DNA from 2 places in the Cupriavidus sp. TMH.W2 genome. Region 1 is predicted to be linked to the other one. Evidence: riboswitches for the same ligand, from Rfam matches in the RefSeq annotation. Region 1 holds a riboswitch; the other holds the start of a gene.
The links. Region 1 has a riboswitch for glycine ahead of gcvT (glycine cleavage system aminomethyltransferase GcvT). Riboswitches for the same ligand answer to the same signal wherever they lie in the genome.
Positions count from the first base shown of each region.

Region 1 (9,721 bases):
TCGCTGGCCTGCTGTTGCTGGCTCTGGCCCTTGGCCGGGTAGGCCATGGGCTTGCTCTGCGCCATGGCCTGGGCCGGGATCAGCGCAACGGCCGCGGCCAGTGCGCCGAGGCCGCGGTACAGCTTGCGATGCTGGCTGTGCTTCATGATGGTGTTCCCCACGAGTGTCGGTTATGCAACGCCTGACGCGCCGCCCGGTGCCCGGGGCAGCGCGTCATTCTGTGGGGACCAGTATTTGCAGTGCCGGGGTGGCAAGTCAAATCAGCGTTTTGATGGCGAGATATAAATTGTTTGTTGTTCGTCGCCAGTTGCCAGTTGCCAGTTGCCAGTCGCCAGTGCACGCGGCCGCGCCGGTGCGGGGCCTGGCTAGACCCCGGCGTACACCGGGTCGCAGCGCACCTCGGTCCTGACCGAGTTGGCGATAAAGCAGGCGTCATGCGCGGCGTGGTGCAGGGCGTCGAGTTCTTCGCGCGTGGGCTCGCGCTGGCCGCCAAAGGTGACCTGCGGGCGCAGCGTGACCACCGTCATGGCCATCCGCCCGTCGGCGTTCTTTTCCATCACACCGGTGGCCGCGTCCAGGTAGCGGTCGACGACAAAGCGCTGCTTCGCCGCCAGCGACAGGAACCACAGCATGTGGCAGCTGGACAGCGAGGCGATGAACATCTCTTCCGGATCGACCGCGCTGGCATCCGACATCGGCAGCGGCACCACATGGGGCGACGATGAACCCGGGACCTCGGCGCCGCCGTCAAAGCGCAGCACATGCCTGCGGCTGTAGCGGTTGCCGGCGAAATCCTGCCCGTCGCGTTGCCAGAGGACCTCGGCGGTGTAGGTGGACATGCAAAGACTCCTGACGTTGGGAAAATCTCAGGCGCCGTGCGGCACGCTTTCGCCGTCGCGCAGCCCCAGGCGCTGGTTGGCCGGCACGGCGACATCGATCAGCTTCGGGCGCGGCAGGTTGAGGTTGCGCATCATCTCGATGAACTCCTCGCGCGTGCGGCCGGCAACGCGGCTGTTGTGGGCGCGTTCCTGGCCGATGGTGGATGAGGTGCGGCCCTTGTAGTCATGGGCCGGATAGACCTGCGTATCGTCGGGCAGCGCAAAGAGCTTCCGGGTCAGGCTGTCGTAGAGCGTGCCGGCGTCGCCGGACTGGAAATCGGTGCGGCCACAGCCGTCGATCAGCAGCGCGTCGCCGGTGAAGACGCGGCGCACGACGCCGCCGGCGGTGGGCTCCTCCCACAGGTAGCTCATGCTGCCGGCGGTGTGCCCGGGCGTGTGTATCGCGCGCAGCACCTGCTTGCCGAAGGCGACCGTATCGCCGTCGATCAGCTGCTTCTGGGCGGGCTTGATATCGCAGCCGGACGGCGCGGCGGTATGCGCGCCGGTCTGCAGCGCGAGGTGGCCGGCCGAGGTGATGTGGTCGGCATGGGCATGGGTCTCGATCACCCACGCCAGCCGCGCGCCGGTTGCCTTCAGCAGCGCCAGGTCGCGCTCCAGCTCGTGGTCGACCGGATCGATCAGCAGCGCCTCCCCGGTGGCGGCATCGATCAGCAGGTAGGTGAAGGTGGACGAGGTCTCGTCGAACAGCTGGTGGAAGGTCTGCATGGCTGTCCTCTTGTTTTTTGTACGCGGAACGCCGCCATGATACGCCGCACCACCATGGCTAGCACTCCACGATATTCACCGCCAGCCCGCCACGCGCCGTTTCCTTGTATTTGGTCTTCATGTCGGCGCCGGTTTCGCGCATGGTCTTGATCACCGAGTCGAGCGATACGTAGTGCGTGCCGTCGCCGCGCAGCGCCATGCGCGCGGCGTTGACTGCCTTGACCGAGGCCATCGCGTTGCGCTCGATGCACGGGATCTGCACCAGTCCGCCGACCGGGTCGCAGGTGAGGCCCAGGTTGTGCTCCATGCCGATCTCGGCGGCGTTCTCCACCTGCGCCGGGCTGCCGCCCTGCACCGCGGCCAGTGCGCCGGCAGCCATCGAACATGCCACGCCGACTTCGCCCTGGCAGCCGACTTCGGCGCCGGAGATCGACGCATTGAGCTTGTACAGCAGCCCGATCGCGCCCGCGGTCAGCAGGAAGTCGACCACGCCCTGCGGGTTCGCGCCCGGCACGAAGCGGTCGTAGTAGTGCAGCACTGCCGGGATGATGCCCGCGGCGCCGTTGGTCGGCGCGGTGACCACGCGCCCGCCGGCGGCATTTTCTTCATTGACGGCGATGGCGTACAGGTTGACCCAGTCCATCACCGAGAGCGGGTCGGACAGGGTGCGCTCGGCACGTTCGGTCAGGCTGCGGAACAGTTCGGGCGCGCGCCGCTTGACCTTGAACGGCCCCGGCAGCTCGCCGTCGGTGCGGCAGCCGCGCGCGACGCACGCCTGCATCACCTCCCAGATATGCAGCAGGCCGCTGGTGACTTCCGCCTCGCTGCGCCAGGTCAGCTCGTTTTCCATCATCAGGCGCGCGATGCTCTTGCCGCTGGCGGTGGCCATCTCCAGCATGTCCTTGCCGCTGCGGAACGGGTGCGGCAGCTGCTGCGCCGCCTTGAGCAACTGCGTATTGGGTGCGCCCGCGGTCACCACGAAGCCGCCGCCGACCGACAGGTAGCGCGCCTCGCGCAGCGTCGCGCCGCTGGCATCGAAGGCGTGGAACTTCATGCCGTTGGGATGCTCGGCCATGGCCTCGCGCCGGTAGAAGGCGATATGCTCTTTCTCGACGAAGGGCACGATATGCCGGCCCAGCAACGACAGCTCGCGGCTGGCGCGCAGCGCGGCCAGGCGCGTTTCGATCGAATCGGGATCGATGGTGTCGGGCGCTTCGCCCATCAGGCCGAGGATCACGCCCTTGTCGGTGCCGTGGCCCTTGCCGGTGGCGCCGAGCGACCCGTACAGCTCCGCGCGCACGCTGGCCACCTGCGGCAGCAGGCCGTCGCGCTCCAGCCCCTGCGCAAACATCAGGGCCGCGCGCATCGGGCCCACGGTATGTGAGCTCGACGGACCGATGCCCACCTTGAACAGATCGAAAACGCTGACTGCCACGAAGGTCTCCAGGGGTTCAATGGCCCACGCAGGGCTCTTGTCGTTGTATGAGGGACGACCACTGGCTCTGGTGGTCCGATTGTTCGCTCCCTCTCCCGCGTGCGGGAGAGGGTTGGGGTGAGGGCGGGTGTCTCCACGAAGTACGGCCGGTGGTTTGCCACCGCCTGCCCTCACCCCCTGCTCCTCGCCCGCAAGCGGGAGGGGAGCAAACCAGCAGCATGCGGCGTCCTCTGTATTGAGCATAGCGCAGCGCCCGGCAGCCCGCCCGGGCCGCTGCCTCAGTCGACCACGTAGTCGCTGACCGGCACGCAGGCGCAGAACAGGTTGCGGTCGCCGTACACGTTGTCGGCACGGCCGACCGGCGGCCAGTACTTCTGCGTGCGCAGCGATGCCACCGGGTAGGCGGCTTCCTCGCGCGTATACTGGCGGGTCCACTCGTTGGCGGTCACCACCGCGGCGGTGTGCGGCGCGTGCTTGAGCGGGTTGTCCTCGCGGTCGAAGGTGCCGTCGGCGACGCGGCCGATTTCCTGGCGGATCGCGATCATCGCGTCGATAAAGCGGTCCAGCTCGTGCAGGGCCTCGCTCTCGGTCGGCTCGATCATCAGCGTGCCCGGCACCGGGAAGCTCATGGTCGGCGCGTGGAAGCCGTAGTCCATCAGGCGCTTGGCCACGTCCTCGTTGCTGATGCCGGCGTCCTTCTGCAGCGGGCGCAGGTCCAGGATGCATTCATGCGCCACCAGGTCGTGCTGGCCCGTGTACAGCACCGGGTAGTACGGCGCCAGGCGCTTGGCCACGTAGTTGGCCGCGAGGATTGCGTTCTCGGTGGCGGCGGTCAGGCCGGCCGAACCCATCATCGCGATATACATCCACGAGATCGGCAGGATGCTGGCCGAGCCGAACGGTGCCGCCGACACGCCGCCGATGCCGCGCTCGTCGCGGCGGTAGCCCACGCTGTCCTGGTTGGGCAGGAAGTCAGCCAGGTGCGCGCCGACCGCGACCGGGCCCACGCCCGGGCCGCCGCCGCCGTGCGGGATGCAGAAGGTCTTGTGCAGGTTCAGGTGCGACACGTCGCCGCCGAACTGGCCCGGCGCGGCGGTGCCGACCATCGCGTTCATATTGGCGCCGTCGACGTAGACCTGGCCGCCGTGCTGGTGCACGATCTCGCAGATCTGCTGCACGCCCTGCTCGAACACGCCGTGCGTGGACGGGTAGGTGATCATGATCGCCGCCAGGTTCTTGCTGTGCTGCTCGGCCTTCTTCGCCAGGTCCTGCAGGTCGACGTTGCCGTTCTCGTCGCAGGCCACCACCACCACCTTCATGCCGGCCATCTGCGCCGACGCCGGGTTGGTGCCGTGCGCCGACGACGGGATCAGGCAGATGTCGCGATGGCTCTCGCCGCGGCTGGCGTGGTATGCGTGGATGATCAGGAGGCCCGCGTACTCGCCCTGCGAGCCGGCGTTGGGCTGCAGGCTGACCGCGGCGTAGCCGGTGGCGGCGCACAGCATGGCCTCCAACTGGTCGATCATCTCGCGGTAGCCCACGGTCTGGTCCAGCGGCGCGAACGGGTGGATCTGGCTGAACTCGGGCCAGGTCACCGGGATCATCTCGCTGGTGGCGTTCAGCTTCATCGTGCACGAACCCAGCGGGATCATGGTGCGGTCCAGCGCCAGGTCCTTGTCGGCCAGCATGCGCAGGTAGCGCAGCATCTCGTGCTCGGCGTGGTGCGTGTTGAAGACCGGGTGGGTCAGGTATGCGCTGGTGCGCGCCAGTGCCGGCGGGAAGGCATCCTGCGCGGCGGCCTCGAGCCTGTCGAAGTCCAGTTCGGCCGGCAGCGGCTTGCCTTGTGTGAAGACTTCCCACAGCGCGACCACGTCGGCGCGGCTGGCGGTCTCGTCCAGCGAGATGCCGACGCGCGTGGCGCTGATATGGCGCAGGTTGATGCCGCGCGCGGTGGCCGCGGCATGGATGGCATCGGTATTGAAGCCGGTTTCCAGCGTCAGCGTGTCGAAGAAGCTGGCGTTGGCGCGCGCGAAGCCCAGCGCCTGCAGGCCGGCGGCCAGCGTCGCGGTCAGGCGATGCACGCGCTGCGCGATGCGCTTGAGGCCTTGCGGGCCGTGGTAGACGGCATACATCGAGGCCATCACGGCCAGCAGCACCTGTGCGGTACAGATGTTCGACGTCGCCTTCTCGCGGCGGATATGCTGCTCGCGCGTCTGCAGCGCCAGGCGGTAGGCCTTGTTGCCCTGCGCATCGATGGTGACGCCCACCAGGCGGCCCGGCATCGAGCGCTTGAACGCGTCCTTCACCGCCATGTAACCGGCGTGCGGGCCGCCGAAGCCCAGCGGCACGCCGAAGCGCTGCGAGTTGCCCACGGCCACGTCGGCTCCCCATTCGCCCGGCGCGGCGATCAGCGTCAGCGCCAAGAGGTCGGCGGCGGCCACCACCAGGCCGCCGGCGGCGTGCACGGCGTCGGCAATGGCGCGGTAGTCATTGACGTCGCCGTTCACGCCCGGGTACTGCAGCAGCACGCCGAAGGCGTTGGCTGCTGCGGCTTCGGCGGCGGGGCCAACCTTGACTTCGATGCCCAGCGGCAGCGCGCGCGTGCGTACCACTTCCAGCGTCTGCGGCAGCACGTCATCGGCCACGTAGAAGGTGTCCGAGTCGTGCTTGTTCACGCGCTGCAGCAGCGTCATCGCCTCGGCCGCGGCGGTGCCTTCGTCCAGCATCGACGCGTTGGCGATATCCAGCCCGGTCAGGTCGGTGACCATCTGCTGGAAGTTCAGCATCGCTTCCAGGCGGCCTTGCGAGATTTCGGGCTGGTAGGGCGTGTAGGCGGTGTACCAGGCCGGGTTCTCGAAGATATTGCGCAGGATGACGCCGGGCGTGACGGTGTTGTAGTAGCCCTGGCCGATAAAGCTCTTCAGGACCTTGTTCTTGCCCGCCAGCCCGCGCAGCTTCGCCAGCGCGGCTTCTTCGCTCAGCGGCTCGGTGAACTCGCCCATCGGCATGCCGTCGCGGCGGCGGATGGCGGCGGGAATGACGGCATCGATCAGCGCGGCGCGGCTGTCATAGCCCAGCACCTTCAGCATGTGCTGCTGTTCGGGGGTATCGGGGCCGATATGGCGGGCGGCGAAGGCGTCGCGCGCCTCCAGTTCGGCCAGCGTGGGCCGGTTCACTTGGGCGGCGTTCATGGGAAGCGGGGCGTTCATGGGCAAGAACCTCGTTCAGTGCGCTCGGCAGGTGGTCAGCCATGCCGGCGCGCTTCAAATGTTGCTTGTCATTCCCGCCTGCGCGGGAATGACAAAAATCAGGCGCCGACGCTGGCCTTGTAGGCGTCGGCCGACATCAGGCCGTTGACGTCGTCGCCGTTGGCCGGCTTGAGCTTGAACAGCCACGCGTCGAAGGCGTTGGCGTTGACGCTTTCCGGCGCGGCCGTGGCGGCCTCGTTGACGGCGATCACTTCGCCGGCCACCGGGGCGTAGATGTCGGAAGCGGCCTTCACCGATTCCACCACTGCCAGCGCGTCGCCGGCACCGACCGACTTGCCCACTTCGGGCAGCTCCAGGAAGACGATATCGCCCAGCGCGTCCTGGGCGTGGTCGGTGATGCCGATGGTGAGCGTGCCGTCGGCTTCGACGCGTACCCACTCATGCGACTCGGTGTACTTGAGGTCAGCGGGGAAATTCATGGAGGTTCTCCGGATGCAGATTTGTTTCTTGTTGGGTGATGCCTGCCCGGCAAGCGCCGGCAGGCGAGGGCGACCGTTGGTATGAGCTTCAGCTCACGAGTGCCTTGCCATTGCGCACAAACGGCAGTTTAACCACAGTCGCGTTGAGTTTGCGGTCGCGGATCTCCACCTGCACCGTATCGCCCACGGCGACCTCCTTCGGCAGGCGGGCAAAGGCGATCGACTGGGACAGCGACGGGCTGAAGGTGCCGCTGGTGATTTCGCCGTCACCGGCCGGGGTGACCACCTTTTGGTGGGCGCGCAGCACGCCCCCCTTGTCACGCAGGATCAGGCCAAGGAATTGCTGGCGCGATCCGGCCGCGGCCAGCGCCGCCTTGCCGGTGAAGTCGCGCTCGCTCTGCAGGTCCACCGTCCAGGCCAGGCCCGCGTCCAGCGGCGAGGTGTTGATATCCATGTCCTGGCCGTACAGGTTCATGCCGGCTTCCAGGCGCAGCGTGTCGCGCGCGCCCAGGCCGGCCGGGCGCACGCCGGCCGCGTTCAGCTTTTCCCAGACGGCGGCCACGTTTTCCGCCGGCACCACCAGTTCGAAGCCGTCTTCGCCGGTGTAGCCGGTGCGCGCGACCATGATCTCGCCGATGGCGGGGTCCTGGACCACGGCGGCGTTGAAGGGCTTGAGCGCGTCCGAAGGCTGGGTCGAGGGGAAGGTGCTCCACACTTTGGCGCGGGCGTTGGGGCCCTGCACGGCGACGATGGCCAGCGGCTGCACGCCTGCGGGCGCAACGTCTTCACGGCGCGGGGTGATGGTCACGCCGCTGCCGGTGGCTTCGTTGCGCGCGCGGATCCATGCGATGTCGCCCAGCGCGGTGCTGGCGTTGACGACCAGGCGGAAGCGGTCTTCGGCAAAGAAGTAGACGATCAGGTCGTCGATCACGCCGCCTTTTTCATCCAGCATGCAGGCGTAGAGCGCCTTGCCCGGCGTCTGCAGCTTGTCGACATTGTTGGCCAGCAGGCCGCGCAGGAAACTGCGGGTATTGGCGCCGTTGAGATCGACCACGCACATGTGCGACACGTCGAACATGCCGGCGTCGCTGCGCACGGCATTGTGCTCTTCGATCTGGGAGCCGTAGTTGACCGGCATGTCCCAGCCGCCGAAGTCGACCATGCGGGCGCCGAGGGCGCGGTGGATAGCGTTGAGGGGCGTGGCCTGGAGCGTCATGGGATCCTCGGGGGCAATCTCGGTTTGCGAAAACGAAAAAGGGCCATCCGCCGCAACGCTCGCCACGCCCGTGGCGTGGCAATCCGCTGCGGCGGATGACCCCTCTGTCCTCGATACCTGAGAGATTACAAGGCGGATCCTGGCGGAACCGGTCCTCGTGCGCCCCTTCGGTGGGCACGCTCGCCACGAATGGCGGGTGCCGCTCTCCAGAGTGCGGCATGCATTGTGTGCATGTTGCATGCCGATCCGACCGGTCCGTGGTGCCTGAGAGTTTTCGGGTGATACCCCTTCGGCGGCGCAGTCGATGCGCGCTCTCCCGGTCGGATGCGCGCAATGTACGGGAGGCCCCGGGCTTTGTCAAACCGGCCGCGCCGGCCGGGCGCCGGTGCCCGGCGGCACGCGCTGCTTACTTGTGGTGACGGTTGTCGTCGGTCACCACATTGCCGATCACACCGCCGACGGCCGCACCGCCGAGCGTGCCCAGCGCACTGCCATTGGTCAGCACGGCGCCGCCAACGGCACCCGCGCCCGCGCCGATCGCCGTGTTGCGCTGCTTGGGCGTCATGTCCGCACAGCCCGCGAAGGCCGCGACCGTCACGCCGACCAGTGTCACCTTGGTCAAAGTCTGCAGGGTTTTCATTATTGGCTCCGATGTGATGATATGTGCATGTCCGCGCGGCCTCGGAGGCCAGGGGGACACGTTAGTTAGAACCTTGCATTGCGCGATCGGCTCCGGGCTTTACGAAGTGTTACGCCGGTGACACAAGCAGTTGCGTCAATGCGGTTTGCGCTGACTGACCTGCCGCGGCCAGCGTGTTAACATCAATAGCTTTGCCGCCGTTCCCGTCTCAGTGGTGCCGGCGTATCCCGCCTGGCGTTCCCGCTTTTCTGCTGATTTCCCTGCTTCCTACCGCATTCCACGCATGACCCACGGCCTCAATTCCGCCCAATCCGAAGCCGTCCGCTACCTGGACGGCCCTTGCCTGGTGCTGGCCGGGGCGGGCTCGGGCAAGACCCGGGTGATCACGCAGAAGATCGCGCATCTGATCGAGGACAAGGGCTTCGAGCCGCGTCATATCGCCGCCGTCACCTTTACCAACAAGGCCGCCAAGGAGATGCAGGAGCGCATCGGCAAGCTGATGGAGGGCAAGACCACGCGCGAGGGCAAGCGCATCCCGCTCAGGCAGCTGACGGTCTGTACCTTCCACTCGCTCGGGGTGCAGATCCTGCGCATGGAGGCCGAGCACGTGGGCCTGAAGCCGCAGTTCTCGATCATGGATTCGGACGACTGCTTTGGCCTGATCCAGGAGCAGCTGGGCACCACCGACAAGAAGCTGATCCGCGGCGTGCAGGGCACGATCTCGCTGTGGAAGAACGGCATGGTCGATCCCGAGGCGGCGATCGCCCAGGCCGCCAATGCCGACGAGCACCAGGCCGCGCTGGTCTACCGCAACTACGTGGCCACGCTGCACGCCTACCAGGCGGTGGATTTCGACGACCTGATCCGCCTGCCGGCCGAACTGTTCGCGCGCAATGAAACCGTGCAGCTCAAGTGGCAGAATCGCCTGCGCTATTTTCTGGTTGACGAATACCAGGACACCAACGCCTGCCAGTACCAGCTGCTCAAGCTGCTGGCGGGCGGCTCGCACCTGCGCGCGCCGGCGTTTACCGCGGTGGGCGACGACGACCAGGCCATCTACGGCTGGCGCGGCGCCACGCTGGACAACCTGCGCGGGCTGCAGACCGACTTCCCGGACCTGAAGGTGATCAAGCTGGAG
Region 1 is NZ_CP193792.1:3,646,045-3,655,765, reverse strand. Features, by position in the region: gene ACREYQ_RS16895 (YMGG-like glycine zipper-containing protein) at 1-146, opposite strand, end outside; gene ACREYQ_RS16890 (OsmC family protein) at 366-839, opposite strand; gene ACREYQ_RS16885 (MBL fold metallo-hydrolase) at 867-1,604, opposite strand; gene ACREYQ_RS16880 (L-serine ammonia-lyase) at 1,663-3,039, opposite strand; gene gcvP (aminomethyl-transferring glycine dehydrogenase) at 3,318-6,248, opposite strand; gene gcvH (glycine cleavage system protein GcvH) at 6,347-6,727, opposite strand; gene gcvT (glycine cleavage system aminomethyltransferase GcvT) at 6,816-7,943, opposite strand; glycine riboswitch at 8,038-8,163, opposite strand; glycine riboswitch at 8,185-8,272, opposite strand; gene ACREYQ_RS16860 (glycine zipper 2TM domain-containing protein) at 8,350-8,583, opposite strand; gene ACREYQ_RS16855 (UvrD-helicase domain-containing protein) at 8,867-9,721, shown strand, end outside.

Region 2 (9,721 bases), on a different replicon from region 1:
TCGGCGTGGCCCTGGCCGCGTTTGCCGGGGTGCTGGCGGCGCCCGTCATGCAGGTATCGCCGCTGATGGGGCAGAACCTGATCATCGTCGTGTTCGCGGTGGTGGTGATCGGCGGCATGGGCTCGATCATGGGAGCGATCCTGACCGGCCTGGGGCTGGGCGTGATCGAAGGGCTGACCAAGGTGTTGTACCCGGAAGCATCGTCCACCGTGGTCTTCGTCATCATGGTGGTGGTGCTGTGGTTACGCCCGGCAGGGCTGTTCGGAAAGGAGAAGTGATGAGCGGACAATCTATCGCCGCAATCGGCGTGCGGCGGCAGCAGGTGGCGGGGCGCCTGCCAGGGCAGGTGGTGTATGGCGTGGTGCTGGCGTGCCTGCTGGCCGCGCCGCTGGCCGGGGCGTATCCGGTGTTCGTGCTCAAGGTGCTGTGCTTCGCGCTGTTTGCGTGCGCCTTCAACCTGCTGATCGGCTATACCGGGCTGCTCTCGTTCGGCCATGCGGCCTTCTTCGGCGGTGCCGGCTACGCGGCCGGCCATGCGATGAAGGTCTGGGGCGTGACACCCGAGATCGGCCTGGTCCTGGGCACCGGCACGGGCGCGCTGATCGGCTACGTGGTGGGCTCGCTGGCCATCCGCCGCCAGGGCATCTACTTCTCGATGATCACGCTGGCGCTGGCGCAGATGCTGTTCTTCATCTGCCTGCAGGCGCCCTTTACCGGCGGCGAGGACGGCCTGCAGGGCATTCCGCGCGGCAAGCTCTTTGGCGTGCTGCCGCTGTCGGACGACCTGACACTGTACTACGTGGCGCTGGTGATCATCGTGGCCGCCTTCGCGCTGATCGTGCGCACGGTGCATTCGCCGTTCGGCCAGATCCTGAAGGCGATCAAGGAGAACGAGCCGCGCGCGGTGTCGCTGGGCTATGACGTCGACCGCTTCAAGCTGACCGCCTTCGTGCTGTCGGCGGCGCTGTCGGGGCTGGCGGGTTCGGTCAAGGCGCTGGTGCTGGGCTTCGAAACGCTCAGTGATGTGCACTGGTCGATGTCCGGCATGGTCATCCTGATGACGCTGCTGGGCGGGCTCGGCACGCTCACCGGCCCGATCGTCGGCGCCTTCGTGGTGGTGGCGCTGGAGAACAAGCTTGGGGAGCTGGGCAGCTACCTTGGTGCGGCGACCGGAATCGATTGGTTCAACGGGCTTGGTGAATCGGTGTCGATGGTGACCGGCATCATTTTCATCGTGTGCGTGCTGGCGTTCCGCAAGGGGATTGTGGGCAGTGTGGGTCGAAGTCCCGGATGAGGCGGTGACAAGCAGCGGCCCTGTGGAAACTGCGGACCAAGCCTGCGCGCTGCCTGTCTGCTCCCCTCTCCCGCTTGCGCTTGTCTTTACCCACATCTCGATAGGAAAGGTTGTAAACGGGATTGGACGGTGTTAACTTCGGGGAAGTTGACAATCAGTGGTGGCAATTTTGTCTGATACGGAAGATCTGGAAGACTGGGCCAGCGACGAATTCGGTGGCGCTCAGTTGGGCGATGCACGTCGCACGCAGCGCCTTGTGGCATTGGCGCGCGGACTAGCGCAAAAAGCCCATGTTTCGTTCCCGCAGGCCTTGAGTGGTGCCCAACTCAAGGCGGCATATCGCTTCTTTGATAATGAGGCGGTCGACCCGGACGGAATACTGGCGAGCCACGTCGTTCAAACCGTGGGTCGCATGCAGCAGGTACCTGTCGTATTGGCGGTGCAGGACACCACGGAATTCAATCTGGCAAATTTGCCCGCGACTGAGGGACTTGGTCACGGCACGGGCGGCAATTTGCGCGGATTCATGTTGCACAGCGTGCTGGCGGTGACGCCTGAGGGCCTGCCACTGGGCGTGTTGAGCATGAAGACGTGGGTGCGTGCGCCGCAAGCATCGGGCAAGGCCAGGCAGCGCCGGGCGCTGTCCATTCGTGACAAGGAAAGCGTGAAGTGGCTGGAGGGGCTGGAATGCCTTGAGCCGCTCAAGATGCAGTGTCCGGACACGCACCTTGTTGCCGTCAGCGATCGCGAGGGCGATGTGTACGACGTGTTCCTGGCGCAGCGCCCAGCGGGGGTGGACTGGTTGGTGCGGGCCGCCTGGAATCGGGGCGTGGATCACCCAGAGAAGTATCTGTGGGAGACGGTTGCTGCGGCCCCCGTACTTGGGGAGACCGTCCTGCACGTGCCCAGGAGTGGCGCCAGGCAAGCGCGTAGCGCCCGACTGGCTTTGCGCTGTGTGCCCGTCCAACTGCGACCGCCGCGCAGCCGCGGCGCAGAGGCCCTACCAAGCCTCGAAGTGTTTGCCATTCACGCACTGGAAATCGATCCGCCCGAAGGTGTTGAGCCGCTCGAATGGATGTTGCTCAGTTCGATGCCCACCCAAACGCTGGAAGATGTGCTGGAACGGCTGAGCTGGTATGCCCGGCGCTGGACCATTGAATCCTGGCATCGTGTCCTGAAAAGTGGCTGCCAGATCGAGGCTCGGCAGTTCGGGACGCTGGAGCGGTTCCTGCGCGCCACGGCGCTGTTCGCCGTGATCGGCTGGCGCATCATGTACGCGACCATGCTCGGCCGGCTTGAAGCCGATATCCCTTGCTCGGTGCTATTGCAGTCGCTCGAATGGCAGGCCTTGTACTGCCGCACGCACGGCACAACCAAGCCACCGGAGCAGGCACCCAAACTCAGCGAAGCGGTCCTTTGGATCGCCAAGCTCGGTGGCTACCTGGGTCGCAAAAACGACGATCCCCCCGGTGCTACTGTCCTCTGGCGCGGCTTCCTCGTTTTGCACGAAATCACCGAAATGTATCGGATCTTCCAGAAAAACGAGTAAGCCGCCGGAAGTTGTGGGTAAAGGCAAGCCCGCTTGCGGGAGAGGGGCCGGGGGTGAGGGCGGGCGCCGGCATACCGACGCGCTACACTTCGTCGACGCTCCGGCCCTCACCCCCACCCCTCTCCCACTGCGCGGGAGAGGGGAGCCTTCACCAGGGTTGGTGGTTCGCGTTCAACGCACCGGTGCAATCTAAGCTGCTTCTCTGTGGGAGGTGCTGCCACCCGAGCGTACTCAGGCCTTGGCCAATGCCAGCGCCGCACCCGGTGCGACCGCCACCCTTGCGCCGAGATGCTGGTCCACGACCCCGGCCACCATATCCGCCGTCACCGCCGACAAAGTCCACCCCAGGTGCCCGTGCCCGGTGTTATAGAAGATGCAGGCCTCACGCCCGCGCCCCACGCGCGGCAGCATGTCCGGCATCATCGGCCGCAGTCCGGCCCAGGGCACCACGCTGCGCGTGCTGACGCCGGGGAAGCATTGCTGCACCCATTCCACCAGCGGGCGGATGCGGTCGGCGCGGATATCGCGGTTGTAGCCATTGAACTCGGCAGTGCCGGCCACGCGGAAGCGGTCGGCGCCCAGGCGGCTGGTGACCAACTTGGTTTCGTCGTCGAGCAGGCTCACCACCGGTGCCGCGGCGCGGCTGGCTTCGTCGGTCAGGTTGACCGTGATCGAGTAGCCCTTGACCGGATAGATGTTGACGCGGTCGCCCAGCCCCGCGGCCAGCGCGCGGCTGGCGGTGCCGGCGCAGATCACGGCGCCGTCGAAGCTGGAGCTGGCCGTGTCGGCGCCGTCCTGCACGGTCACGGTGGCGCGCCGGCCGTCGGTCTTCACCGCGCACACATCCTGGCCATAGAGGCAGCGCACGCCCAGCCGGTCGATGGCCGCGGCCAGGCCGCTGGTGAACTTGTGGATGTCCCCGGTCGAATCGCTCTCGGTGAAATAGCCGCCGTAGTACGACCCCGCTAGCGTCGGCTCGATCGCGCGCATCTCCTCGGGTGTCACGGCGCGCCGCTCCAGCCCGCCCTGCGCCAGCAGCGCCGAGACCCGGCCGGCATGCTCGAAACCGGCTTTGTCGCGGTAGATATGGAGGATGCCTTCCTGCTTCAGGTCGAAGTCGATGCCTTCCTGCGCCGCCCAGGCAAACAGGTGCTCACGCGCGGCGATGGCCAGGCGCGCGGTCTCGACGGTGTTGCGGCGGTAGTGGGGGATCGAAGCGATGAACTCGGCAAACCAGGACAGCTTGTGCCAGCTGGGCCGGGGATTGACCAGCAGCGGGGCATCGTTGCGCAGCATCCATTTCATGCCCTTGACGATGGTGGACCAGTGGGTCCAGACCTCTGCGTTGGAGGCCGACAGCTGCCCGCCATTGGCGAACGAGGTCTCCATGGCGGCATAGCGGTGCCGTTCGAACAGCGTGACGGAGAATCCGCGCCGGGCCAACGCGTAGGCCGTGGTGACACCCGTGATGCCACCGCCGATGACAGCGATTGATTTCATGATCTGCAGGTTCCAGGAACGTCGATGGTGGGAGCCCGGACGCAATATGCGTGGCGGACGCCCCCTCTGTTCTGGACCTGAGAGATTCACGACACCCGGCCGCAGGGGCGGGGCGCGCTTGCTCCTTCGGTATGCCGGCGGACGATAGCGTCCGGCATTCTTCAGAGTGCACTGACGGGTGATGCCGGTCCTTTTGCCTGAGAGTTTCCGGGGCGGTTGCTCCTTCGGCGCTGTCGGCGGCGGGCGCCGCGACAGTCTCTCCCTGCATCACATCGGCTTGACGCCAATCCGGGCAATGTAGTGACAAGGCCTGATATTGGATATACGGGTTAACGCTGAGGCGATCCTGCCGTCCGCGTCGCTATGCCGCATCGGCCTGGTTTCCCATGCCCCATAAAATGTCAGCGCTCGCTCTCGGAGAGAAGCGCCTGATGCTGCGCACAGGAGGAGCAAGCCAAAAAAGACGACAACAAGGTTTTCCAGTGAAGAAGAATCGTATTGCAGTCGCCGTTTCGGCGGTGCTGATGGGCCCCGGCGTTGCCGCCGCCCAGGCGGTGGACGCGCCCGAGCCCTTGCAGGAGGTGGTGGTCTCGGCAAAATCAGAGCGCGGCGAGACGCCGGCCGTACCACCCAACACGCCCTCGCCAGCCTACGGCATCAGCAGCACCCGCATGGCCGACTTCAACGTGGTCAATACGGAAGACGCCCTCAAATACGCGCCCAACCTCGCCGTACGCAAGCGCTTTATCGGCGATATGAACTCGATCATCTCGGTGCGCAGCACCAGCTCGCGCCAGTCGGCGCGGGGGCTGGTCTATGCCGACGGCCTGCTCCTGTCCAACCTGCTGGGCTCGGACTTCGGCTTCCCGCCGCGCTGGTCGCTGGTCAATGCCGCCGAGATCGAGCGCATGGACGTGCTGTACGGCCCGTATTCGGCCCTGTATCCCGGCAACTCGCTCGGCGCGACGGTGCTGATCACCACGCGCACGCCGCAGAAGTTCGAGGGTGACGCCAGCGTGCAGCTGTTCACGCAGCGCTTCAGCCTGTACGGCACGCACGACAACTTCAACGGGGTCCACGCCAACGCCTATGTGGGCGACCGCGTTGGCCCGTTCTCGTGGCTGGTCAGCGTCGACCGGCAGGACAGCAAGAGCCAGCCGCTGAGCTTCTATACCGCGTCCCGCTCGACCCGGCCCGCCGGCGCAACAGACAGGCCGGTCACCGGCGCCTTCTTCGACCAGGACCAGACCGGCCGCGACCGCGTGGTGATGGGCGTGAACAGCGAGGGCGTCACGCACACGGTGCAGGACCAGTTCAAGCTCAAGCTCGGCTACGACATCACCAATACGCTGCAGGCGCAGTTCACTGCCGCTTACTGGCAGCAGGACCGCTCCAGCGCCACTGGCAGCTACCTGCGCGATGCCAATGGCAACGTAGTGTCGAGCGGTCCCGTGAATATCGGCGGCTATCAGTATGTGATTCCCGCCAACGCCTTTGCCCCGGGCAACGGCGAGGACGCGCGCTGGCTCTACGGGCTGTCGCTGCGCACGCGCAACGAGACCGGCTGGAATTTCTCGGGCGTGGCGTCGCTGTACGACGTCAGCAAGGACATCAGCCGCAGCGCCAGCACCGTCGGCAACGGGCCGGGCACCGTGACCTATGGCGACGGCACCGGCTGGCGCACGCTCGACCTGAAGGCTGACTACCGCCCGCAGCAGCTGCAGGGCGGGCACTGGGTCACGTTCGGCTACCACTATGACAACTACCGGCTGACCAATACCACCTACAACACCTCTGACTGGCAGGCGGCCACCATCACCGCCTTCAACAATGCCTTTGCCGGCAAGACCGAGACCCAGGCGCTCTACGCGCAGGACGCCTGGTACTTCGCCGGGGACTGGAAGCTGATCCCCGGCGTGCGCTACGAACACTGGCGCGCCTATGACGGCAGCCGCAGCCAGCCCGGCGTGGATATCGGCTACCCGGTGCGCACCGAATCCAACTGGTCGCCCAAGCTGGCGCTGGAGAAGGCCTTGGGGCAGGAATGGCTGGGCCGGCTGTCGCTGGGCAAGGCCTATCGCTACCCGACTGTCAGCGAGCTGTTCCAGGGGCGCATCACCGGGACCTCGCTGATCAACAATGATCCGAACCTGCGGCCGGAGCGATCGTTCTCGAAGGACCTGACCTTTGAGCGCACGGTGGATTCGTCGTTCTTCCGGGTCTCGGTGTATGAGGACGATATCCGCGATGCCCTGGTCAGCCAGACCAACACCACGGTATTCCCGACCGTCACCAGCTTCCAGAACGTGGACCGCGTGCGTACCCGCGGCATCGAACTGGCCTATGACGCGCGCGATGTACTCGTCAGCGGCTTCGACCTGTCGGCCAGCGGCGCCTACAACCATTCGAAGACGCTGGAGAACGCCAACAACCCGGCCTCGGTGGGCAAGTACTTCTACCGCATCCCCAAGTGGCGCGCCAACCTGGTCGGCACCTATCGCATCACGCCGGCGTGGGCGGGCACGCTGGCCATGACCTATTCGGGGCGGCAGTACAATACGCTCGACAATTCCGACACCAATCCCGACACCTTCGGCGGCACCAGCAGCTTCCTGACCTTTGACGTCAAGGTGACGTACAAGCCCGCCAAGAACGTGCGCCTCGGGCTTGGCATCGACAACCTTACCGACCAGCGCTACTTCGTCTACCACCCGTATCCGGGCCGGACGTTCTACGCCGAGGCGAAACTTTCCTTCTGAGCACGTGAACAGGCTGACCACAACCATGCAAGGCGTTCGCCCCGGTTTCCGTTTGATCGTGGCCGGGCTGATGGCCTGCGCCGCGCTGGCCGCGACCGCGCAAACGCACGCCGATCACGCCGGCCACGGCGGCCAGGCCAAGGCCGCGAAGATGAGCGAACTGGGCACCGGTGCCGCCTTCGACCGCGACGGCAAGCTGTGGGTCGCGTACAAGGACGGCCCCTATGTCGCGGTGCGTGCATCGACCGACTACGGCCGCAGCTTCGGGCCCGCGCAGCATGTCAACAGCGCGCCGGAGCAGGTAGCGGCCGATCATGAAAGCCGGCCCAAGGTGGCTACGGGGCGCGACGGCGAGATCTACGTCACCTGGACCCAGCCGCTGCCCACTCCATGGACCGGCTTTATCCGCTTTGCCCGCTCGACCGACGGCGGCAAGTCCTTTGCCGAACCGCTGACGGTGCATGCCAACCGCGACCAGATCGCGCACCGCTTCGACGCCATCGCGGTGGACAAGGCCGGGCGCGTCTTCGTCAGCTGGATCGACAAGCGCGACGTGGTTGCCGCCGAGGCGCGCAAGCAGCCGTATGCCGGCGCCGCGATCTACTACGCGGTCTCGGCCGACCAAGGCAAGACTTTCCAGGGCGATTACAAGATCGCCGACCAGTCGTGCGAATGCTGCCGCATCGCCCTGGCGCCCACGCCCGACGGCAAGATGCTGGCGCTGTGGCGCCATGTGTTCCCGCCCAACGCGCGCGACCACGCGCTGGCGCTGCTGCGCACCGACGGCAAGGCCACGCCGATGCAGCGCGCCACTTTTGACGACTGGCGCATCGACGCCTGCCCGCACCACGGCCCCGGCGCCTCGGTGGCGCCCGACGGGACGGTGCATATGGTCTGGTTCAACGTGCGTGAAGGCAAGCCCACGGTCTCGGTCGGGCGCTGGAAGGACGGCAAGCTGCAGGCACAGCGCCCGCTGGACGACCCGCGCGCGCAGCATGCCGATATCGTCGCGCTGAACGACAACGACATCGCCGTCACCTGGAAGTCGTTCGACGGCCAGCAGACGCGCCTGTGGGCGATGCTGTCGCAGGACGGCGGCAAGACGTGGCAGACGCGCAAGCTGGCCGGCACGGAACGCGACTCGGACCAGCCGCACCTGCTGCAGCACGCCGGCCGGGCCTACGTGTTGTGGCGCACGGAAGCAGAGGGCTTCCAGGTCTTCGCGCTGGGCCAGGAGGGCGCATGATGCCATCGCGCCGCAAACTGCTCGCCGCTGCCGCCCTGACGCTGGCGCTCGCCACCGCCAATGCCGGCAATCAACCGGCCGACCGCGTCGCCGTGTTCGAATCGGCCAGTGCCACCCAACTGGCCGCCAGCCAGAAGGGCATGCCCTTTGTGCTGGTGGTGTGGTCGCTGGACTGCGTCTATTGCAAGCGCAACTTCGACGCCATCGGCAAGCTGCGCGCGCAGCATCCGGACCTGCGCGTGGTCACGCTGTCGATGGACAGCCCCGACGCCATGCCGCAGGTGCAGCAACTGCTCCAGCGCGTCAGGCTGACGCGCAACGCGTGGTTGTTCGGGTACGAGCCGCAGGAGCGGCTGCGCTATGCGGTCGATCCGGACTGGATGGGCGAGATGCCGCGCACCTATTTCTACCGCGCCGACGGGCAGCGCCAGGGCATCTCCGGCGTGATCAGCGACGCGGACTGGGGCAAGCATCTGCGCTGGGCTGGTATCGCGGGCTGACGCTGGACCGGGGCGATCCGGCCCTGCGGCTGTCCGCTTAGTCCGGCTTGATCCCCGCCCGCGCAATGATCGGCTTCCAGCGCTGTTGCTCCAGCGCGATAAAGCGCGCGAACTCCGCCGGCGTGTCGCCCACCACGATCGCCGCATCGGCGCTCAGGCGCTCGACCGACGACTTGCTCTTCACCGCTTTCACGGTGGCTTCCGCCAGCTTGTCGGTGGCCGCCTGGGGCAGCGATGCCGGCGCCAGCAACCCGTACCACTGCGTCATCTCGAAGCCGGGATAGCCTTGTTCGGCAACCGTCGGCACGTCAGGCAACTGGGGAATGCGCTGGGTCGTGCCGGTGGCGATGCAGCGCAGCTTGCCGGCCTTGATGAACTGGATGATCGCGGGCGCGCCGACGGCGGCCGCGTCCAGCCGTCCCGACAGCAGGTCGGTGATCTGCGGGCCGCTGCCGCGATAAGGCACGTGGGTGATGAAGGTGCCGGTCGCGGCCTTCAGGTATTCAAAGGCCAGGTGGCCGGCGCTGCCGTTGCCGGCCGAACCGTAGTTCAGCTTGCCGGGCTTGCTCTTGGCCAGCGCCACGAACTCCTTCAGGTTCTTCGCGGGCACGTCGGGGTGGACCACGTACAGGCTCGGCACCTTGGACAGCAACGAGATCGGGCGGAAGTCCTTGTTGGGGTCGTAGGGCAGCTTCGGGAAGATATAGGGATTGACCGCCAGCGTGCCGATATGGCCAAGGATCAGCGTGTGGTTGTCATCGGCGCGCGCGACTTCGCCCATGGCGATATTGCCCGCTGCACCGGGCTTGTTCTCGACGAACACGGACACGCCGAGCAGCTTGGTCAGCTCCGCCGCGGTCGAGCGCGCCACGA
Region 2 is NZ_CP193793.1:563,565-573,285, forward strand. Features, by position in the region: gene ACREYQ_RS20155 (branched-chain amino acid ABC transporter permease) at 1-278, shown strand, start outside; gene ACREYQ_RS20160 (branched-chain amino acid ABC transporter permease) at 278-1,294, shown strand; gene ACREYQ_RS20165 (IS4 family transposase) at 1,455-2,843, shown strand; gene ACREYQ_RS20170 (D-amino acid dehydrogenase) at 3,075-4,343, opposite strand; glycine riboswitch at 4,400-4,518, opposite strand; glycine riboswitch at 4,519-4,617, opposite strand; gene ACREYQ_RS20175 (TonB-dependent receptor) at 4,775-7,102, shown strand; gene ACREYQ_RS20180 (sialidase family protein) at 7,128-8,348, shown strand; gene ACREYQ_RS20185 (TlpA family protein disulfide reductase) at 8,345-8,848, shown strand; gene ACREYQ_RS20190 (Bug family tripartite tricarboxylate transporter substrate binding protein) at 8,886-9,721, opposite strand, start outside.
Region 2: linked by a shared signal. The riboswitch ahead of ACREYQ_RS20170 (D-amino acid dehydrogenase) and the one ahead of gcvT (glycine cleavage system aminomethyltransferase GcvT) in region 1 are both predicted to bind glycine.